DNA from 2 places in the Billgrantia sulfidoxydans genome. Region 1 is predicted to be linked to the other one. Evidence: predicted binding sites of a transcription regulator. Region 1 holds the regulator's gene; the other holds the start of a gene.

The links. The regulator LexA, encoded in region 1, represses DNA repair genes until DNA is damaged. The targets are predictions, from matches to a motif close to TACTGTNTANNTANACAGTA.
Region 2: the regulator LexA is predicted to act here: its motif matches at 2,628-2,647, upstream of recN (DNA repair protein RecN).

What each region holds. Positions count from the first base shown of each region.
Region 1 is NZ_CP053381.1:2,034,821-2,044,956, forward strand. It holds gene HNO51_RS09525 (ribonuclease J) at 1-1,232, opposite strand, end outside; gene purU (formyltetrahydrofolate deformylase) at 1,476-2,330, shown strand; gene HNO51_RS09535 (energy-coupling factor ABC transporter permease) at 2,352-3,023, shown strand; gene dinB (DNA polymerase IV) at 3,028-4,077, opposite strand; gene lexA (transcriptional repressor LexA) at 4,214-4,861, opposite strand; gene HNO51_RS09550 (TetR/AcrR family transcriptional regulator) at 5,060-5,725, shown strand; gene HNO51_RS09555 (L,D-transpeptidase) at 5,727-6,245, shown strand; gene nagZ (beta-N-acetylhexosaminidase) at 6,355-7,368, shown strand; gene HNO51_RS09565 (hypoxanthine-guanine phosphoribosyltransferase) at 7,420-7,998, shown strand; gene HNO51_RS09570 (2-aminoadipate transaminase) at 8,203-9,474, shown strand; gene hglS (2-oxoadipate dioxygenase/decarboxylase HglS) at 9,530-10,136, shown strand, end outside.
Region 2 is NZ_CP053381.1:4,260,043-4,270,178, reverse strand. It holds gene HNO51_RS19850 (outer membrane protein assembly factor BamE) at 1-307, opposite strand, end outside; gene fur (ferric iron uptake transcriptional regulator) at 380-826, shown strand; gene recN (DNA repair protein RecN) at 907-2,583, opposite strand; gene grpE (nucleotide exchange factor GrpE) at 2,800-3,429, shown strand; gene dnaK (molecular chaperone DnaK) at 3,550-5,481, shown strand; gene dnaJ (molecular chaperone DnaJ) at 5,587-6,738, shown strand; gene HNO51_RS19820 (HNH endonuclease) at 6,810-7,754, opposite strand; gene HNO51_RS19815 (DUF2218 domain-containing protein) at 7,930-8,211, shown strand; gene HNO51_RS19810 (DMT family transporter) at 8,208-9,122, shown strand; gene HNO51_RS19805 (MBL fold metallo-hydrolase) at 9,119-10,136, opposite strand, start outside.

The sequences.
Region 1 (10,136 bases):
TGAGGGTGTCTCGATTCCAGCGTCAGCCCCTCGCCATCGAGGCGAATCAAGTCGCCATTGACCGGCGCCAGGGGGGCCTGTATTCCCATCGCTTCCGCCACCTCCTGGTGCGCCTGCTGGTGACGACGCTCGCCATGTACCGGCAGTAGATGACGTGGCTTTATCCAACCATAGAGGGTGCGCAATTCGTCCTGGGCGGGATGGCCTGAGGCGTGAAGTTCGGGGTGGTTGAATTCGTCCCACACCGCCACGTCGAGATGACTCAGGGCATGCTTCAGGCGCTCGATCTGGCGCTCGTTGCCGGGAATCGCCTTGGCCGAGAAGAGAACGGTATCGCCTGCCATCAGTTCGAAACTGGGATGCCGGCCGTTGGCCAGCCGGCTGAGGGCGGCGCGTGGCTCGCCCTGGCTGCCGGTGGCGATGACCAGGACTTCCGTCGGAGGGAGATAGCCAAGATCGCTGGTCGGTACCAGCGCCGGCATGTCGTCCAGGTAGCCGAGGCCTCGGGCTACCGCCACCATGCGCTCCATGGCCCGACCCATCAGGCTGACCCGGCGCCCGCAGCGCTCGGCGGCTCGGGCCACGGCCAGCACGCGGGCCAGGTTGCTGGCGAAGCAGCTCACCACGACGCGCCCCGTGCACTGGGCGAGGCGGTGTTCGAGCGCCCTGGCCACTTCGCCTTCGCTGCGCGAGTGCCCCGGCATGGGGGCGTTGGTGGAGTCGCCGACCACCAGGTCCACCGGCGCCAGGGCACGAAACAGTGCACCCTTGACCGGTGGGCCGATCAACGGCTCCGGGTCGAGCTTCCAGTCGCCGGTATGCAGCACGCGGTAATCGCCGACGGCGATCAGCAGGGCGCAGCTCTCGGGGATGGAGTGCGTCAGCGGCAGGTAGCGCAGGGTGAAGGGGCCGTTCTCCAGGGCTTCGCCAGGCTCGATCACACGGATGGCGTCGACGGCGAGGCCGCGCTCGTGAAACTTGGCCCGCAGCAGGCCGGCCGCCAGCGGAGTGGCGTATACGGGACATTGCCACTTGGGCCACAGCCAGGCGGCAGCGCCGATATGATCTTCGTGTCCATGCGTGATGATCAGCGCCGAGGGGCGGATGTCCAGCGCCTCGGGCGTCTCGAGACTGGGTACCTGTAGCGGGGAATCCGGCAAATCCTGGCGAATCATCATGCCGCAATCGACGGCAATCCAGTCGTTCTCATGCCCGTAGAGCCCCAGGTTCATGCCGATCTCGCCGCAGCCCCCCAGTGGCAGGAAGTAAAGCGGGGAGCGGCGGCGGGGACGAATCGTGGCGTGAGTCGAAGGCATCGGCAAATCTAGACCAGACAATGGAAACTTCACTATACGGATCGTCGCGACCCTCCACAATGCGATGCCGGTGGCGTGTGCGGGAGCAGGCGTGTCGCGGGTCTGCCGAGTTCGCTACAATGCGTGCTCTTCGAACACCGCTCCGTACCAGGTTGGCCCATGTCCCACTATTATCGACTCGTCGTTTCCTGCCCCGACCGCCGCGGCATCGTGGCCCGCGTCTCCGGTTTCATTGCTGGTCACGGCGGTTCCATCACGGAAGCCAGCCAGCACTCCGACCTTGAGGCCGGACGCTTCTTCATGCGCTACGAGATCCTGGCCGACTCCATCGGCATGACCGCCGCCGAGTTGCAGGAGGCCTTCGAGCCTGTGGCGCGGGAATTCGACATGGAATGGGCGCTGCGCGATACGCGCCGTCGGCCGCGGGTGGTGCTCATGGTCTCGCGGGAATCCCACTGCCTGGTCGACTTGCTGTACCGCTGGACGGCCGGTGAGCTGGAGGGCGACATCGTCGGTGTGATCTCGAACCATGACGACATGCGCAGCATGGTCGAGTGGCATGGCCTGCCCTATTACCACGTACCGGTTGGAGCCGATGACAAGAGCGCAGCCTTCGCTGAAGTCGAGCGACATGTGGAGGCAATGGAGGCCGACATCGTGGTGCTCGCCCGCTACATGCAGATCCTGCCGCCGCGGTTGTGTGAGCGCTATGCCGGGCGGGTCATCAACATCCACCACAGTTTCCTGCCGTCGTTTGCCGGGGCACGGCCCTATCACCAGGCCCACTCGCGGGGCGTCAAGTTGATCGGTGCCACCTGTCACTACGTGACCGAGGAACTGGACGCCGGGCCGATCATCGAACAGGACATACACCGCGTGAGCCACTGCCACACGCCGCAGGACCTGGTGCGCTTCGGCCGCGACGTGGAGAAGGCGGTACTGGCGCGCGGCCTGCGCTGGCATCTGGAGGACCGGGTGCTGATACATGGCAACAAGACCGTCGTCTTCGCCTGATCCCTGACTGGTAGTGCGGCAATGACCTTTTCCGAGCCGATTCTGGCCCCCTGGCTGCTGATCGCATGCGGGCTGATCTCGCTGACGGTGCTGGGCCTGGCGCTGGTGCAGCGCCCTTGGCAGCCGCTGCTGGCCGACCACGGCCTGCAGCATCGCTGGCTGGCGGCCAGTGTGGCCGTCGTGCTGCTGTGGCAGCTCAGGGCCCAGTCGGTCGATTGGCTGGCGCTGCAGCTGATGCTGACGGCACTGCTGACGCTGGTCTTCAAGGCGCCGCTGGCACTGGTGACCAATCTGCTGGCCAACCTCTCGCTGGTCGCGTTGGGCAAGGCAGGCTGGCCTCTGCTCGGCGTCAACGTGCTGATTACCGGGTTGGTGCCGGTCCTGGTGATGGTGTCGATATGGCGCATCGTCGATCGCTACCTGCCCGACAACCTGATGATCTTTCTTTTCCTGTGCGGCTTCTTCGGTGCAGCGCTGGCGACGCTGGGCACGGGGCTTGCCGGTCTGGGGCTGGTCATGCTCGGTGCTACCGACCCGGATGCCGTCCATCTGGCCAAGGAGTACGCCCTGTTCCTGCCACTGCTGATGCCGTCGGAGGCCTTTCTCACCGGCATGCTGCTCAGCGTGCTGATGGTCTATCACCCCGACTGGGTCGCCACCTTCAACGACCACCGCTATATCGATACCAAGTGAATCTTTAAAACGGCAGGCTGAGCTGGCGCCGAGCATCGTCCGTCACCAGCCTGACTCCTACGCCGAGCAGCCGTACCGGGCGCGCGCGACGCGCCCAGGCCTGTTCCATCAGGGCAGCGAAATTTTCCAGGTCAGGCAAGCCGCCTCGTGAGTCGAGGGTGGTGAGGGAAAAGTCGTCGAAGCGTACCTTGACGAAAATGCCGGCGACGGGCGGATGCCCGTGGCGGGCGAGCCGGGCGTCGAGGCGCTCGCACAGCGGTGCTAGCTCGGCGTAGCAGAGCGCGAGCTCGGGCAGGTCGCTGGCGAAGGTGGTCTCCGCGCTCACCGACTTGCGTTCGCGCTCGATGCGCACCGGCCTGTCGTCAATGCCTCGCGCGAGTTCGAACAGGCGTCGGCCGAACTTGCCGAACTCCTGCAGCAGGCGTTCCAGCGGCATTGTCTGCAGATCGCTGCAGGTGTCGATGTCGAGCGCCTGCAAGCGCTTGGCCGTGGCCGGGCCGACGCCGTGCAGCTTGGTGACCGGAAGTTGGCGCACGAAGTCGTCCACCTGGGAAGGGGAGATGACGGTCAGGCCGTCGGGCTTCTCCCAGTCGCTGGCGATCTTGGCCAGAAACTTCGACGGGGCGGCGCCTACCGACACCGTGATGCCGACGCGCTTCAGGCACTCCTCCTTCAGCCAGCGTGCCATCCAGGTGGCGCTGCCCGAGAAGCGCGTCACCTCGGTGACGTCGAGAAAGGCCTCGTCCAGTGACAGCGGCTCCACCAGCGGTGTCAGTTCGTGGAAGATCGCCGATATCTGGCGTGACGCTTCGCGGTAGCGGTCGAAATCCCCGCGCAGCAGAGTCAGGTGGGGGCACAGCCGCAGTGCCCGCGCCGTCGGCATGGCGGAGTGAATGCCGTAGGCACGGGCAGGGTAGTTGCAGGTCGCGATGACCCCGCGCCCCTCCGCACTGCCACCGATGGCCAGCGGTACCTCACGCAGCGCCGGGTTGTCACGCATCTCCACCGCGGCGTAGAAGCAGTCACAGTCGGCATGCAGAATCTTGCGGCTCATGGAGATTCGCCAGGACGTCGGAGCTGAGCGAGCGAAGGCCAGACAAGGCAAAAATTGGCGAAAAAGCGGAGTTTGCTGTTGCAAATGAGCATTTTAAGCCAATTTTTAACGCCGTATGGCCAAGCGCAGCCAGCTCTTACCCCAAGGCTTGGCCGTTGCCGCCGCGAATGACCCCCACCCCAATCCCCTCGATCTCGAGTTCTTGGTGGCGCAGATCCACCTCTATCGGAGCGAAGTCGGCGTTCTCGGCCTCCAGCACAACGCGATGACCCTGGCGATGAAAGCGCTTGACCGTGACCTCGTCTTCCAGGCGCGCGACCACGATCTGGCCGTCGCGCACGCGATCGGTGCGATGCACGGCCAGCAGGTCGCCCTCGAGGATGCCGACGTCCTTCATCGAGAGCCCGCGAACCTTGAGCAGGTAGTCGGCGCGAGGCGTGAAGAAATCCGGGGGCAGGGGGCAATAGCGGTCGATGTGCTCGGCGGCGAGGACGGGGCTGCCGGCAGCCACTTCGCCGATGATCGGCAGCCCCTCGCCGCTCGGCTCACTGACGATGCTGTCGGCTTCCTGAGCCGGCAGGCGTATGCCGCGTGAGGTGCCGCGTATCACCCTGATCACGCCCTTGCGTTCCAGTGCGCGCAGGTGCTCCTCGGCGGCATTGGGCGAGCGGAAGCCCAGCGCTCGGGCGATCTCGGCCCGCGTGGGGGGGTAGCCGAATTCGTTCATGGTCTTGACGATGAAGTCATAGACGTTTTGCTGACGCGAAGTGAGCGGGCGTGTCATGGCGAACTCCAGAGGCGTGAAGGCCGTATTGGTCAAGTATACAGCATGGAAGCCCATACAGTAAAAGGCAGCGTGCGGGATCGCGCGGCGTTCGTAAATCGTTTAAAACGCTTCTGGCTGTCGTGACATTGAGCCGTGCATCGTAATGGCGTAGACTTTTGTAATGTTTAAAACAGTCGTTTCCAGTGGGAACTGATCATGGCCCAGACCGATACCGTCACGCGCATCCTCGACACCGCCGAGGTGCTGTTCGCCGAGCGCGGCTTCGCCGAGACCTCGCTGCGCACCATCACCAGCAAGGCTCGCGTCAACCTCGCCGCGGTCAACTATCATTTCGGCTCGAAGAAAGCGCTGATCCAGGCGGTCTTCTCACGCTACCTCGACCCCTTCACGGTGCGCTTCCACCATGCCCTCGACGAGCTCGAGGCTCAGCATGCCGGCAATGTCATCCCGCTGGAGGTGCTTCTGGAAACCATGGCTCGCACCGTGCTTGAGGTGCCGGCCGAGAAGCACAGCCTCAAGGTGTTCATGAAGCTGCTGGGGCTTGCCTACAGCCAGGCCCAGGGACATTTGCGTCGTCACATCCAGGAAGAGTACGGCAGCGTCTTCACCCGCTTCACCGACCTGGTGCGCCGCGCCACCCCGGAGCTTCCCGATGCCGAGCGTTTCTGGCGCCTTCACTTCGTCCTGGGAACGGTGATCTTTACCCTCTCGGGTCTCGACGCGCTGCGCGACATCGCCGAGAAGGACTACCACGAGCATGTTTCGGTGCGCGACTTGATTCGTCGCCTGCGCCCTGTGGTGGTCGCCGCAATGAACGCCCCTCTGCCGCCGCCTGCCGCGCAGCCGGCCAGGGCGAGCTGACATGCATACTCCGCGGCTGGAGGCGTTGCCGCCCCGGGACGGGTGCTGGTTCGAAGTCGACATCGGGCGCCAGTGCCTGGTCCAGTGGCAGGGCGACAGACGCCTGCTGGAGTGGCCCGTATCGACGGCGTTGGCGGGAACGGGCCAACGCGAAGGCAGCGGCTGCACGCCGCTCGGTTGGCATTACGTCAGGGCCGCCATCGGCCATGGGCAGCCGCCGGGTACCGTTTTTCGTGGCCGGCGTTCCACCGGCGAGGTCTATAGCGCGACGCTGGCCGCCGCCCACCCCGGGCGCGACTGGATCCTGACCCGCATCCTGTGGCTGTGCGGACTCGAGCGGGGTATCAATCGCGGCGGCGACGTCGATTCCCAGAGGCGCTATATCTATCTACACGGTACGCCGCCGGATCAGCCGATGGGGGTGCCCCGTTCGCATGGCTGCATCCGCATGCGTGACCAGGCGCTGCTGGAAGTCTTCGCGCTGGCACTGCCGGGCACTCCCGTCTGGCTGCACGAGTGAGCTAGGAAGGAAGCGCCGTTTCCGGTACGGTTCTTACCGCACCGATGGCTGTTGCCGTAGACGGCTTTGGTCTAGAATCAGCTCCCTTTCATGCCCAAGGACTCCGATCATGACCCAGACCCTCGGCCCGGTGATGCTCGATCTGGAAGGCACCGCATTACGCAAGGAAGAGCGTGCGCTGCTCAAGCGCCCCGAAGTGGGGGGCGTCATCCTGTTTTCTCGCAACGTCGAGAATGCGCGGCAGGTGCGGGAGCTTTGCGATGCCATACGGCGCGTACGCCCGGAGCTGTTGCTCGCCATCGACCAGGAGGGCGGTCGCGTGCAGCGGCTGCGTGAAGGGGTGACGCGCCTGCCGGCCATGGGGCGGATCGGCCGGGATTATGCCGTGGCCCCGGAGGTGACCCTGAGGCTGTGTCTCGATGCCGGCTGGCTGCTGGGCATGGAGATGGCGGCCTGCGGCCTTGATCTCAGCTTCGCCCCGGTGCTCGATGTCGATGTTGGCCTTTCCAGCGTGATCGGCGATCGCAGCTTCTCCTCCGACCCCCAGGCCGTGGCGGCCATGGCCGGCGCCTTCGTCAGCGGCTTGCACGAAGCCGGCATGGCGGCGGTGGGCAAGCATTTCCCCGGCCACGGCGGGGTGGCGGCGGATTCCCACCTGGAGCTGCCGGTCGACGAGCGCCCGCTCGAGGCGCTGCGCCGGCACGACCTGGTGCCGTTCGCCGAACTCGCCGGCCGGCTCGACGGCGTGATGCCGGCTCACGTGATCTATTCCGCCTTCGATTCGCGCCCGGCGGGCTTCTCGACAAGCTGGCTGGGCCTGCTGCGCGAGTCGCTGGGCTTCAAGGGGGCTATCTTCTCCGACGACCTCGGCATGGCCGGTGCCGGCTTTGCCGGGGCGCCGGGCGAGCGGGCCATGGCCGCGCTGAGTGCCGGTTGCGACATGGTGCTGGTGTGCAATGACCGTGCGGCGGCACTCGAGGTGCTGGACGCCTGCCAGGGGCGAACCACGCGGCTGACGGCGCGCCTGCGTTACGGCCGGGCGCGTCCCGACATCGAGGCGCTCGAGGCCCTGGGGCGCTGGCGCCGGGTGCATGCGCGCCTGGAAGCCATGGCCACGCTCTGATCCGTCTTGTCGTTTTCCCTATTCGTTTACCTGCTTTGACACGAGTCCTTCATGCCCAAACTCGAAGCCGATTTTCACGACTCCCTGGCTACCATGCGCGACGTCATGGAGAATGCCGACTGCCTGATCAGCCACGCAGAGGTCGAACGCGCCCTGGATCGCATGGCCGAGCAGATCACCGCCGACCTGGGCGACAAGCTGCCGGTGTTCTACTGCGTGATGAACGGCGGCCTGATCACCACGGGACACCTGCTGACCCGGCTGGGATTCCCGCTGGAAGTCGATTACCTCCACGCCACCCGCTATCGCGGCGGCCTGCGTGGCGGAGAGCTGTTCTGGCGTGTGTCGCCCGAGATCCCCATGGCCGATCGTCATGTGGTCATCGTCGACGACATCCTCGACGAAGGCGCGACGCTTGCCGCCATTCTCGACTACTGCCGCGAAGCCGGTGCGGCGAGCATTTCCACCGCCGTGCTGGTGGACAAGCGCCATGATCGCAAGGCGGTGCCGGGCCTCAAGGCCGACTACTGCAGCCTCGAAGTGGTCGACCGCTACGTGTTCGGCTTCGGCATGGACTACAAGGGGTATTGGCGCAATGCGCCGGGGATATTCGCGCCTAAAGGGCTCTAGCTCGCGAATACCTCATCCGCGATAGTTTTCGGAATGCCAACGCAAGCCATGGATGCAGATTGCTGAAAGTTTGGTGGAAAAAGTATAAGACGCCTTGTTTCATGACTTTATGGAATGCATAGGCGTCTTTTTTTCGTTTGAGCATGCCCTCGGCCATCTGCTCTCATTGCGCTTCTGACCTCTCATGCTTGCGGGACATTGTTCATGGATTTACCTCACGTCAGCCAGGGCCTGGGCATCGTGCACCCCATCTGTATCGAGCGGGGGCGTAATGCCGAGGTGTGGGACGAGCGTGGCGCGCACTATATCGACTTCATTGGCGGTATCGGCGTCCTCAACCTGGGACATTCGCATCCCGCGATCGTCGAGGCCGTGAAGTCGCAGGCCGATACGCTGATACATTCGGCGTTCAACGCCGTACCACACCGCGGCTACCTGGAAGTCGTCGAGGCGTTGGATGCCTTCGTGCCCGTCTCCTATCCGCTCTCCTGCATGCTCACCAACAGCGGTGCCGAAGCCACCGAGAACGCCTTGAAGGTGGCGCGTGCGGCGACCGGGCGCCAGGCGGTCATCGCCTTCGACGACGGCTTCCATGGGCGCACGCTGGCGGCGTTGAATCTCAATGGCAAGGTGAAGCCCTACAAGAACCGCCTGGGCGCCTTGCCGGGCCCGGTCTACCACGTGCCTTTCCCCAGCGGCGACAGCGATGTCGATGCCGACCAGGCCATGGCCGCCCTGGAGCGCCTCTTCGAGGTCGAAACACCTGCCGATGAAGTGGCGTGCATCATCGTCGAACCGGTCCAGGGCGAGGGTGGTTTCCGCGTGCTATGTGGCGACTTCGCCAAGCGGCTGCGTGCCCTGTGCGACAGCCACGGCATCGTGCTGATCTTCGACGAAATCCAGTCGGGGTTCGGGCGTACCGGGACCCGCTTCGCCTTCTCACGGCTGGGCGTCGAGCCCGATCTGCTGCTGATGGGCAAGAGCATGGCGGCGGGGCTGCCATTGGCGGCGGTGGCGGGTAGGGCGGAGTTCATGGACGCCGTGCCCAAGGGCGGGCTGGGCGGTACCTACTCGGGCAACGCCCTGGCCTGCGCTGCGGCGCGTACGGTGATGGCCCTGATGAGCGAAGAGGCCCTGGCGAGCTGGGGAACGCGCCAGGAGGCGCTGATCGTCGAGATCCTTCGACGCTGGCAGGCCAGTGGGCGCTTCCCGATGCTGGGCAAGCTCACCGGCGTGGGCACCATGCGCGGGATCGTCTTCGAGGACACCGACCGGGCCAGCGGTGCCGAGCACCTGGCTGCGCTGCTGGCGGCGGCGCGCGAGGCCGGCGTGTTGCTGATGCCCAGCGGCCGACGGCGCAACGTGCTGCGTTTGCTGGCGCCGCTGACCGCCGAGCCCGACACCCTGCAAGAAGGACTCTGGCGGCTCGAGCGCGCCCTGGAATCGCTCGTTCAACCCAATACCGAGGAGGCCTGAATTGCCTGCCCCCTACCTTTCTTCCGATGAGATCCGCGACCGCTTTTCCCGGGCCATGTCGGTGATGTACCAGGCGGAAGTGCCGCAGTACGGGGCGCTGCTCGATCTGGTCGAGCGCGTCAACCGGCAAGTCCTGGAGGCCGATCCCGCCCTGGCCGAGCGTCTTGCCGCCCATGGCGAACTGGAACGCCTCGGTGCCGAGCGTCATGGTGCCATTCGCGTGGGCACGGCCCAGGAGCTGGCCATGCTGCGTCGCCTGTTCGCCGTCATGGGCATGCATCCGGTGGGCTACTACGACCTCTCCGAAGCCGGCGTGCCGGTACACTCCACGGCCTTCCGCCCGGTGGATGACGCGGCGCTGGCGCGTAACCCCTTCCGCATCTTCACGTCGCTGCTACGCCTCGAGCTGATCGAGAGCCCGGCACTGCGGGAGCGGGCCGCGGCCATCCTTGCCGGCCGCGATATCTTCACCCCGGGCTGTCGCCAACTGATCGGACTCCATGAAGCGCAGGGCGGGCTCGATGAAGAGCAGGCCGAGCGCTTCATCGGCGAGGCCCTGGAGACGTTCCGCTGGCATCGCGACGCCACGGTAGACCTGGACACTTACCAGGCGCTGCATGCCGAGCACCGGCTGATCGCCGACGTGGTCTGCTTCCGCGGCC
Region 2 (10,136 bases), 2.2 Mb from region 1:
AATCCCCTTCCTGCTGCACGTTGACCAGGCGGTCGCCGGCGAAGGTCAGCGTCAATCGGCGCTGCTGCACGCCGCCGTAGGCTTCGTCGAGGCGGAACACATAGTCCCACTGGTTGGCGTCGAAGGGCGCTTCCAGCAGCGGCCGGCCCAGCAGGTCGACGACCTGGGCGCGGCTCAGGCCGGGCTGGAGCTGCTGGACCATGCCCTCGGTGATGTAGTTGCCCTGGGGAAGGTCGCGCTTGTAGACGCAGCCGCTGACGACGGTCAGGGCGATGACGAGCGGGAGGGTTTTGATCAGCTTTTGCATTTGTGTCCGTTCTTCACTATCGTGGATTCGGTCGATCATACCCGACCCTACCTGATACTGCGAAGAGCGAACATGGCCGACCAGAACCATGAACTGCGCAAGGCGGGCCTCAAGGTCACCCTGCCGCGAGTGAAGATCCTGCAGATCCTCGAGAATGCCACGGGTCAGCATCACCTGAGCGCTGAGGATGTCTACAAGACCCTGCTGGAAGCCGGGGAAGACGTCGGCCTGGCGACCGTTTATCGCGTGCTGACCCAGTTCGAGTCGGCGGGCCTGGTGATTCGCCACAACTTCGATGGCGGCCATGCCGTGTTCGAGATCTCCCAGGAGGAGCACCACGACCACATGGTGTGCCTCGACAGTGGCGAGATCATCGAGTTCTTCGACGAGACCATCGAGCGCCGTCAGCAGGAGATTGCCGAGGAGCACGGCTTCGAACTCGTCGATCATGCTCTGGTGCTCTACGTGCGTCCGCGCGGCTCCAATGCCACGCGCCAGGAGGGTTCGCCGCGCAAGTGAGGCGTGGGTGAGTGCCGAATCAGCGCCATGGCGGCCCCGATCCTCGATCGGGGCCGCTTGCGTTAAGAGGCTGGAGCGGGTTAGTGGGCGGCGCCCTGCTGGCTGGCATCGAGCATCTCTCGAGCGTGAGCCAGGGTGCGGTCGGAGAGGTTGACCCCGCCGAGCATGCGCGCCAGCTCGCTGACCCGGCCGGCCTCGTCGAGCAGCGCCATGCGCGTCAGGGTGGAGTCGCGCTTGGCCCGCTTCTCGATGTGTAGGTGATGATGGGCCTGGGCCGCCACCTGAGGCAGGTGGGTCACGGTCATCACCTGGCCGTTCTCGCCCAGCCGGCGCAACAGCTGGCCGACGATCTCCGCGGTGGCGCCAGAGATGCCCACGTCGACCTCGTCGAACACCAGGCTGGGTATGGTCGAGTGGCGTGCCGCGACCACCTGGATCGCCAGGCTGATGCGCGACAGCTCGCCGCCAGAGGCGACCTTGGCCAGCGGCCGCGGCGGCTGGCCGGGGTTGGCACTGATCAGGAAGCGCACCGCCTCCATGCCGTCCGGCTGCGGCGACTGCCGCGCCTCCACTTCCACCTCGAAGCGTGCCTTGCCCATGGCCAGGAAGGCGAGCTGCTCCTGCACCGCCTTGCCGAATTTTCCCGCCGCCTGGCGGCGAGCCTCGCCGACCGTGCGCGCCCGCTCGCGCCAGCCGTCGCGCAGGGCCTCCACTTCGGCGCGCAGCGCCTCGAGGTCATGCTCGCTCCCTTCGAGGCCCGCCAGCTCGGCCTGCAGCCGGCGATGCAGCGCGGGCAGCTCTTCAGGCATCACGTGATGCTTGCGCGCGATGCGATGCACCTCGCCCAGCCGCGACTCCACCCAGGCCAAGCGCTCCGGGTCGAGCTCGGTGGCGTCGGCGAAGCGGTTGAGCTCGCGCACGGCCTCCTCGATCTGGATGCGTGCCTCGCCCAGCATGGCGAGCACCTCGGCCAGCGCGCCTCGGTCGCTGCCCGGCAGCGGGTCGAGGTGTTGGGTGGCCTGGTGGAGCAGCGTCAGCACGCCGCCTTCGTCACCGTCGCAGCACTCGGCGGCAAACTGCGCCTCGCGCAGCGTCTCCTCGGCGTGGGCGAGCTGCTCCTGCTCGTGCTCCAGAGTGGCGAGTTCCTCCTCGCCCAGGGCCAGGGCGTCGAGCTCCTCGACCTGATAGCGCAGCAGCTGGCGGCGCGCCTGCACCTCGTCGCCGCTCTCGGTCAGCTGCCTGAGGCGGCGCCGGGCCGACTGCCAGCGGCGGAAGGTCTCTCCGAGCTGGTTGACGGCGCTGCGGTTGCCGGCGAAATCGTCGAGCAGGCGCAGGTGGGTCTCCTCGCGCAGCAGCAGCTGATGGGCATGCTGGCCGTGGATCTCGACCAGATGCTCGCCGAGCGCCTTGAGGTCGGCCACCGTGGCCGGCTGGCCGTTGATCCACGCCTTCGAGCGGCCGCCCGCGGTTACCACGCGGCGCAGCAGGCAGTCGTCGGCGGGCAGCTCGCGTTCCTCGAGCCAGCGCCGGGCGGCGGGCAGCGTGGCGATGTCGAAGCGCGCCGAGAGGTCGGCGCGCTCGCAGCCGTGGCGCACGCTGCCGGCATCGGCACGCTCGCCCAGGCACAGCCCCAGGGCGCCGAGCAGGATCGACTTGCCCGCCCCGGTCTCCCCGGTGATGGCGGTCATGCCGCCGGCAAGTTCCAGGTCGAGCGTATCGACGATGGCGAAATCGCGAATGGCAAGCTGCGTCAGCATGGGGCCTCCCGGTAGCCGCGACAGGGCTGGATATCCATACACGGTATTGCGTTTTTATACAGTAGTCGAGACTGCCGCTCAACGCTTCCTCTGGCACATGAGCCTCGCGGGTCTCTTGAGATTGCGGGCAGGGCCCCCATATAGGCGGCAGACCAGGCTTTCGCCCAATCGAAACCGTTGCGGCCGCATGGCCGAACCACGCTTCAGGAGATGCGCATGGCTAAAGAACCCCAGACCCCGCTTGACGACGAGCTGGAACGGCGCGAGGAGGAGGCCCGGCCGGAGCCGATGGAAGGCGAGCTGGACGACGCGGTCGGCCTTGACGATGACGAGTCCGTCGCCGCCGAGGAGCCGGCGACGGTGAGCGACAATCCCGAGGCCGACATGCTGGCCGCCCAGGTCGAGGAGCTGGAGCAGAGCCTGGCCGAGGCCAAGGACCAGGCGCTACGCGCTGCCGCCGAGGCGCAGAACGTACGCCGCCGCGCCGAACAGGAGGCCGAGAAGGCGCGCAAGTTCGCCCTGGAGCGCTTCGTCAAGGAGCTGCTGCCGGTGGTCGACAGCCTGGAGAAGGCGCTCGAGGCCATGGGCGACGACGCCAGCGAAGCCCACCGCGAGGGCGTGGCCATGACGCTGAAGATGCAGCAGGACGTGCTGGCCAAGTTCGGCGTCGAGCGGCTCGACCCTGCCGGCGAGCCGTTCGACCCGCAGTATCACGAGGCGATGGCCATGGTGCCCAATCCCGAGCTCGAGCCCAACAGCGTGATGGAAGTGGTGCAGAAGGGCTACACGCTCAACGGTCGCCTGGTGCGCCCGGCCATGGTCGTGGTCAGCCAGGCGGCCGGCTGAGCCGAGCGGATGAAAACGGGGGTGGGGCTTGAAAAGCGCATTCACGCCCCCCAGATAGACGTCAACCGCGGCAGCTGCCGCTGAGATGATTCAAGGCAAACGAATTTTCGAGGATTTCCTATGGGACGCATCATCGGTATTGACCTGGGGACCACCAACTCCTGCGTGGCCGTGCTCGACGGCGACAGCGCCAAGGTGATCGAGAACGCCGAGGGCGCCCGCACCACGCCTTCCATCATCGCCTACACCGATGATGGCGAGATCCTGGTGGGGCAGGCGGCCAAGCGCCAAGCGGTCACCAACCCGCAGAACACCCTGTACGCCATCAAGCGCCTGATCGGTCGCCGCTACAAGGACGACGTGGTGCAGAAGGACATCAAGATGGTGCCCTACGGCATCGTCGAGGCCGACAACGGCGACGCCTGGGTTGAGGTCAAGGGCAAGAAGCTGGCACCGCCGCAGGTCAGCGCCGAAGTGCTGAAGAAGATGAAGAAGACCGCCGAGGACTACCTGGGCGAGACCGTCACCGAGGCGGTGATCACGGTGCCGGCCTACTTCAACGACAGCCAGCGCCAGGCCACCAAGGATGCCGGGCGCATCGCCGGCCTCGAGGTCAAGCGCATCATCAACGAGCCCACTGCGGCGGCGCTGGCCTACGGCATGGACAAGGCGCGCGGCGACAAGACCATCGCCGTGTACGACCTGGGCGGCGGTACCTTCGACATCTCGATCATCGAGGTGGCCGACGTCGACGGCGAGACCCAGTTCGAGGTGCTGGCCACCAACGGCGACACCTTCCTCGGCGGTGAAGACTTCGACATGAAGCTGATCAACTACCTGGTCGATCAGTTCAAGGCCGACAGCGGCATCGATCTCTCCGGCGACAACCTGGCCATGCAGCGCCTCAAGGAAGCCGCCGAGAAGGCCAAGATCGAGCTGTCAAGCGCGCAGCAGACCGACGTCAACCTGCCCTACATCACCGCCGACAACACCGGGCCCAAGCACCTCAACGTGAAGGTGACCCGGGCCAAGCTGGAGTCGCTGGTGGAGGAGCTGGTGCAGCGCTCCATGGGGCCGTGCAAGACCGCGCTGGCCGACGCCGGGCTGTCCGCCAACGAGATCGACGACGTGATCCTGGTCGGTGGCCAGACCCGCATGCCGCTGGTGCAGAAGAAGGTGGCCGACTTCTTCGGCAAGGAGGCGCGCAAGGACGTCAACCCGGACGAGGCCGTGGCCGTGGGCGCGGCGATCCAGGGCGGCGTGCTGGGCGGCGACGTCAAGGACGTGCTGCTGCTCGACGTCACTCCGCTGACCCTGGGGATCGAGACCCTGGGCGGCGTGATGACCCCGCTGATCGAGAAGAACACCACCATCCCGACCAAGAAGACCCAGACCTTCTCGACCGCGGACGACAACCAGACCGCCGTGACCATCCACGTGCTGCAGGGCGAGCGCAAGCAGGCCGGCCAGAACAAGTCGCTGGGCCGCTTCGACCTGGCCGACATCCCGCCGGCGCCGCGCGGCGTGCCGCAGATCGAGGTGGCGTTCGACCTCGACGCCAACGGCATCCTCAACGTCTCGGCCAAGGACAAGGCCACCGGCAAGGAGCAGTCGATCGTCATCAAGGCCTCCAGCGGGCTCTCGGATGAGGAGATCGAGCAGATGGTCCGCGACGCCGAGGCGCATGCCGACGAGGACAAGAAGTTCGAGGAACTCGTCCAGCTGCGCAATCAGGCCGACGGCATGATCCACGCCTCGCGCAAGACCCTCAGCGAGGCCGGCGACAAGGCCAGCGACGAGGAGAAGCAGGCCATCGAAAGCGCCATCAGTGAGCTGGAAGAGGCGCTCAAGGGCGACGACAAGGACGCCATCCAGGCCAAGCTCGATGCGCTGACCGAGGCGTCCGGCCAGCTCGCCCAGAAGATGTACGCCGAGCAGGCCGAAGCCGCTCAGCAGGCCGGCGGCGAGCAGGCCGGGGGCGATGGCAAGCCGGATGAGGACGTGGTCGACGCGGAGTACGAAGAAGTCAACGACGACCAGAAGAAGCAGTAATCGCCAAGGCGATGCCACGGACGACGGTAGCGCGGGGGGACGACTCCCGCGTTGCCGTTTCCGCGGATCGGGCAGATCTGCCTAGACCAGGAGGCGCATGGACCCATGTCCAAACGCGATTATTACGAGGTGCTCGGCGTCGAGCGGGGCGCCGACACGAAGGACATCAAGAAGGCCTACCGACGGCTGGCGCAGAAGTACCATCCGGACCGCAATCCGGACGATGACACGGCGGCCGAGCGCTTCCGTGAGGTGTCCGAGGCCTACGAAATCCTCTCCGACGGCGAGAAGCGCGCCGCCTACGACCAGTTCGGCCATGCCGGGGTCGACGGCCAGGCCGGCGGCTTCGGTGGCGGCGGTTTCGGCGGCGCGGGCGCCGGCGGCTTCAGCGACATCTTCGGCGACGTCTTCGGCGACATCTTCGGCGGCGGCGGTGGCCGGCGCAGCCCCCATGCCCCGCAGCGCGGCAGCGACCTGCGCTACAATCTCGAGCTCGATCTCGAGAGCGCCGTCGCCGGTACCACGGTCGATATCCGCGTGCCGCGCCACGTGGAGTGCGACCGCTGCGACGGCAGCGGTGCCGAGCCGGGTTCCACCAAGGAGACCTGCCCCACCTGCAACGGCCACGGCCAGGTGCGCATGCAGCAGGGCTTCTTCGCCGTGCAGCAGACCTGCCCGACCTGTCACGGCAGCGGCGTGCACATCAAGGTGCCGTGCCACAAGTGCCACGGCGAGGGCCGCACGCGCGAGACCCGCACCCTGTCGGTGAAGATCCCCGCCGGGGTGGACAGCGGCGATCGCATTCGTCTCAATGGCGAGGGCGAATCGGGCATCAACGGCGGCCCGCCGGGCGATCTCTACGTGCAGGTGGCGATCAAGCCGCACCACATCTTCCAGCGCGACGGCAAGCACCTGCAGTGCGAGGTGCCGATCAACTTCGTCGACGCCGCCCTGGGCGGCGAACTCGAGGTGCCCACGCTGGACGGCCGGGTCAAGCTCAAGATCCCGCCCGAGACCCAGACCGGCAAGCTGTTCCGCCTGCGCGGCAAGGGCGTCAAGCCGGTACGCGGAGGCCCCCCCGGCGACCTGCTGTGCAAGGTGGTGGTGGAGACACCTGTCAACCTCAACGAGGAGCAGAAGGCACTGCTGCGCCAGCTCCAGGAGAGCCTCGACGGCAGCAACAGCCGCAGCCACTCGCCGAAGAAGACCAGCTTCTTCGACGGCGTGAAGAAGTTCTTCGAGGACATGAAGCCGTAAAGGGCTCCTGCTTCTCATGCTAACAAGGCCCCGGCATCGCCCCAGATGTCGGGGCCTTATTATGTCGTGGCTCAGCGCTCCAGATGATCTAGTCGCCAGGCCAGGGCTTCTCTGGCCGGTTGCCGCTGCGGATCCCGGGGCAACACCAAAGGTAGTCCGTCCAGCTCCCAGAGCCAGCGGTTGTCGGCCACCAAGGGATCAACCGTGGGACTAAGGTGCCAGCGATGGTCGGGACCAGGGGCGATCAAGTGATTATCCATTGCCCAGTGCAGGTTGGGGGTCAGAGCCAGGCCATTGACGGGACGGTCGTCCTGGCTCTCGGAGAAAGGTATCAAGTGGGCCGCTTCCACCAGGTAGCGGTAATCCGGAGTGATATAGCGCAGCCGGCTGGCTGCGCATCGGTAGTCGTAGGCCTCCAGTACCAAGGAGCGGAAGGCGACGGAGCGAGCATACTTCTTGTGTGATTCTTGGATATTGCCCTTCAGCCGCTCGGGATGCTTCTCATATTCGCCGCTGGCCAGCGCCGTCTCAAGGTAGGTCAGGAGGTCTTCGTAGGCCGTCGGATCCGATGCTAGATAGCATTGAGCGATCAGGGCGCAAGCCTCATCGGCCGACTGTCGGTCCTGTAGCGCCGAGAAGAGCACGGGATCGAGCCGCGCAGAGCGGAAGCGCTCCAAGAGTTGATTGAGGGACTTCGGTTGGCCGAGCTGGCTTGCCAGTCCAGCAACCTTTTCCGCATATTCGGGTGACCAGAGTTTCCCAGATGGTCCCTTGTCGCTGCGAAGGTGCCACAAGGGAAGCCAGGCACTGGCCTTGTGCCGCTCGCCAGTAAGCACTTCGTAGATATCGTGGTAGCGCGCCAACAAGCGGGCGTCGAGGATGACCCGGTTCGATGCGACATGGCCAGTCTGGATTTCGCAGATGATCGCTAATAACAAGCAAGGCTTGTTGGGTGCCGGATGCCCCCGGCGTTGCCCAACTCTCAAGCGAGTTAGGTAGGCAAGTGCGTCGAGCATTTCATTGTCTTCCTTTCTCCCCATGCAATTCTGAAATCAAGTTACCACGTCGGCCGGGTTGCAAGGAGTCAACTAATCGAACCAATCGTTTCGTGTAGCCCTGCACCGCGGGTCTGGCGCCAACCCGCCCCGGCGTCTTAGTCTGTTAACTTCAATGCGAAGGGAGATCGTTGTTATGCCGATGTCGCGTGCCGAGATCGCTACCGAGTCCGGGGCGAGGCTGATGAGCCGGCTGTGCAAGCACTGGGCGCACAAGCTGGAGGTGGAGCAGGGCGAGGAGGAGAGCCGCGTGGCGTTCGAGGAGGGCTCCTGTGTGATGCGCGTGGCACCGGGCAAGCTGCTGGTGGCCATCGAGGCGCTGGACGAGGAGACCCTCGATCGCCTGGAGGGCGTGGTGGATTCCCACCTGCAGCGCATGGCGGGCGACGAGGACCTGGCCATCGTCTGGGAAAATTGAGCGCGCCGATATCACCGCGCCTGGCCCATCTGGGCATGCTGCTCTGGGCGCTGCTGGTGGGGCTGTCGTTTCCCGCCGTGGAACTGATGGGCAAGCTTCCTCCGCTGTCGCTCACCGCTCTGCGTTTCGCCATTGCCTGCGCCGGGCTGTGGTGGCTGGCGCGGCGCTCGTCCGAGTTCCTGCCGCCCTGGCGGGTGTTGCCGCTCTACACGCTGATGGGGCTGTGCCTGGCCGGCTTCTTCGGTGCCATGTTCTGGGCCGCCCACCATGCCACCGCGCTCTCCATGGCCACCCTCTACGTCACCGTGCCGCTGCTGGCCTACCTGCTGGGGCTAGGCTTTCGCGTCGAGCGGCCGGGCTGGCAGCTGCCGGCCATTCTCGCGCTGGGCGCGGCGGGCGCGCTGGGGCTCGCCGCTGCCGAGGCGCGCCGTCATGGCGAAGCCATGCAGCTGGGCATCGGCGAGGCGGTGTTCTTCCTCGGCTGCGTGTCGTCGGCGCTCTATCCGGTGCTCAGCAAGTGGGGACTGGCGCGGGAGTGGCTGCCCGAATCGGCGGCGGTGCGCACCTTCTGGAGCCTGGGTCTGGGCGGGCTCGCCATCGGCCTGCTGGGTCTCGCCATCGAGCCCGCCGGCCAGCTCATAGCGATGCGCTGGCAGGACCTGACCCTGGTGATCTATCTCGGGCTCTTCTCCAGTGCGCTCACCTTCTGGCTGATGCAGCGTGCCACGGCGGTACTCACGCCCGGCGCCGTCACCGCCTACGGCTACATGGTGCCGTTCGTCTCGATGTTGCTGCTGTTCGCCACCGCACCCGAGCAGATCGGCTGGCACTGGCTGCCGGGCAGCGCGCTGGTGCTCGCTGCCATCGGCCTGCTGCTGCGTCAGGATGGCAAAGGGGCTCAAGCGCGCTAATCCAGTGCCTCGGTATCCGGCTCGCTGCCAGGCGTGGCGGCCAGCCGCGGGAAGTGGCGGCGAATCTCGGCGTAGAGCGCCTGCACGTCCTCCATGTGGCGGCGCGAGAAGTGGAACGGCACCAGTTGGCCGACCCCGGCCGCGGCGGCGATCTCGCCGCAGGCGCGGGCGGTCAGGTGGCCGGTGCGCCGGGCCTGCTCGGCCTGATCCTCGCGGAACGAGGCCTCGCAGAACAGCACCTCGGCGCCTTGGGCCAGCGAGCGCAGGCGCTCGCGGTTCTCGGGGGTGTCGCCGAAGTCGGTGGCGTAGACCAGGCGCTGGCCCGGCTGCGAGAACAGCAGCAGCTCCGCCAGCTCGGCGACCGGGCGCCGGCTGCCATCGGGCAGCGCGATATCGCCCGCGTCATCGCGCTCCAGCATGCGCTGCTTGAGCTCGCCGAGCCAGGGTCCCGGCGCCCAGCCGTGGGCCTCGAGCCCCTCCTTGCGCACCTTGAGCTGGGTTTCCGGCTCATAGGCGAAGGCCAGTACCGGAGTGCCGTGGTCCAGGGTGGTCGCTCTGACGCGAAAGCCGGGCTCGGCGTGGATCACACCGGCGTCCACCTCGCGCGGGGAGAGCGCCTTCATCGGCTGGCCTGCCACCAGGCGGTAATGTGCCAGGCGCTCGCCGTGCAGCTCGAAGACTTCGAAGCGGGGCGCCTTCTCCTCCACCCGATCCCACAGGATGCCGCGCAGAAAGCCGTCCAGGTGGCCGGCGAGCCCGGGCGGGCCGTAGACCCGGCAGGGCGAGTAGTCGCCGATGCGTGAGCGCAGCAGCCACAGGAAGCCGCCGATGTGGTCGGCGTGGGCATGGCTGACGAACACGTCGCTGACCTGGTGGGCCAGCCGTGCCGGCAGCCGGCCGGGATCGCCCAGGTCGAACAGCAGGCTGCGCTTGCGGTGGCGCAGACGCAGGTGCAGCAGCGGGTCGCCGAACACGCCGTTGACCAGCGTGGCGCGCATGTTGCCCAGGCGCAGC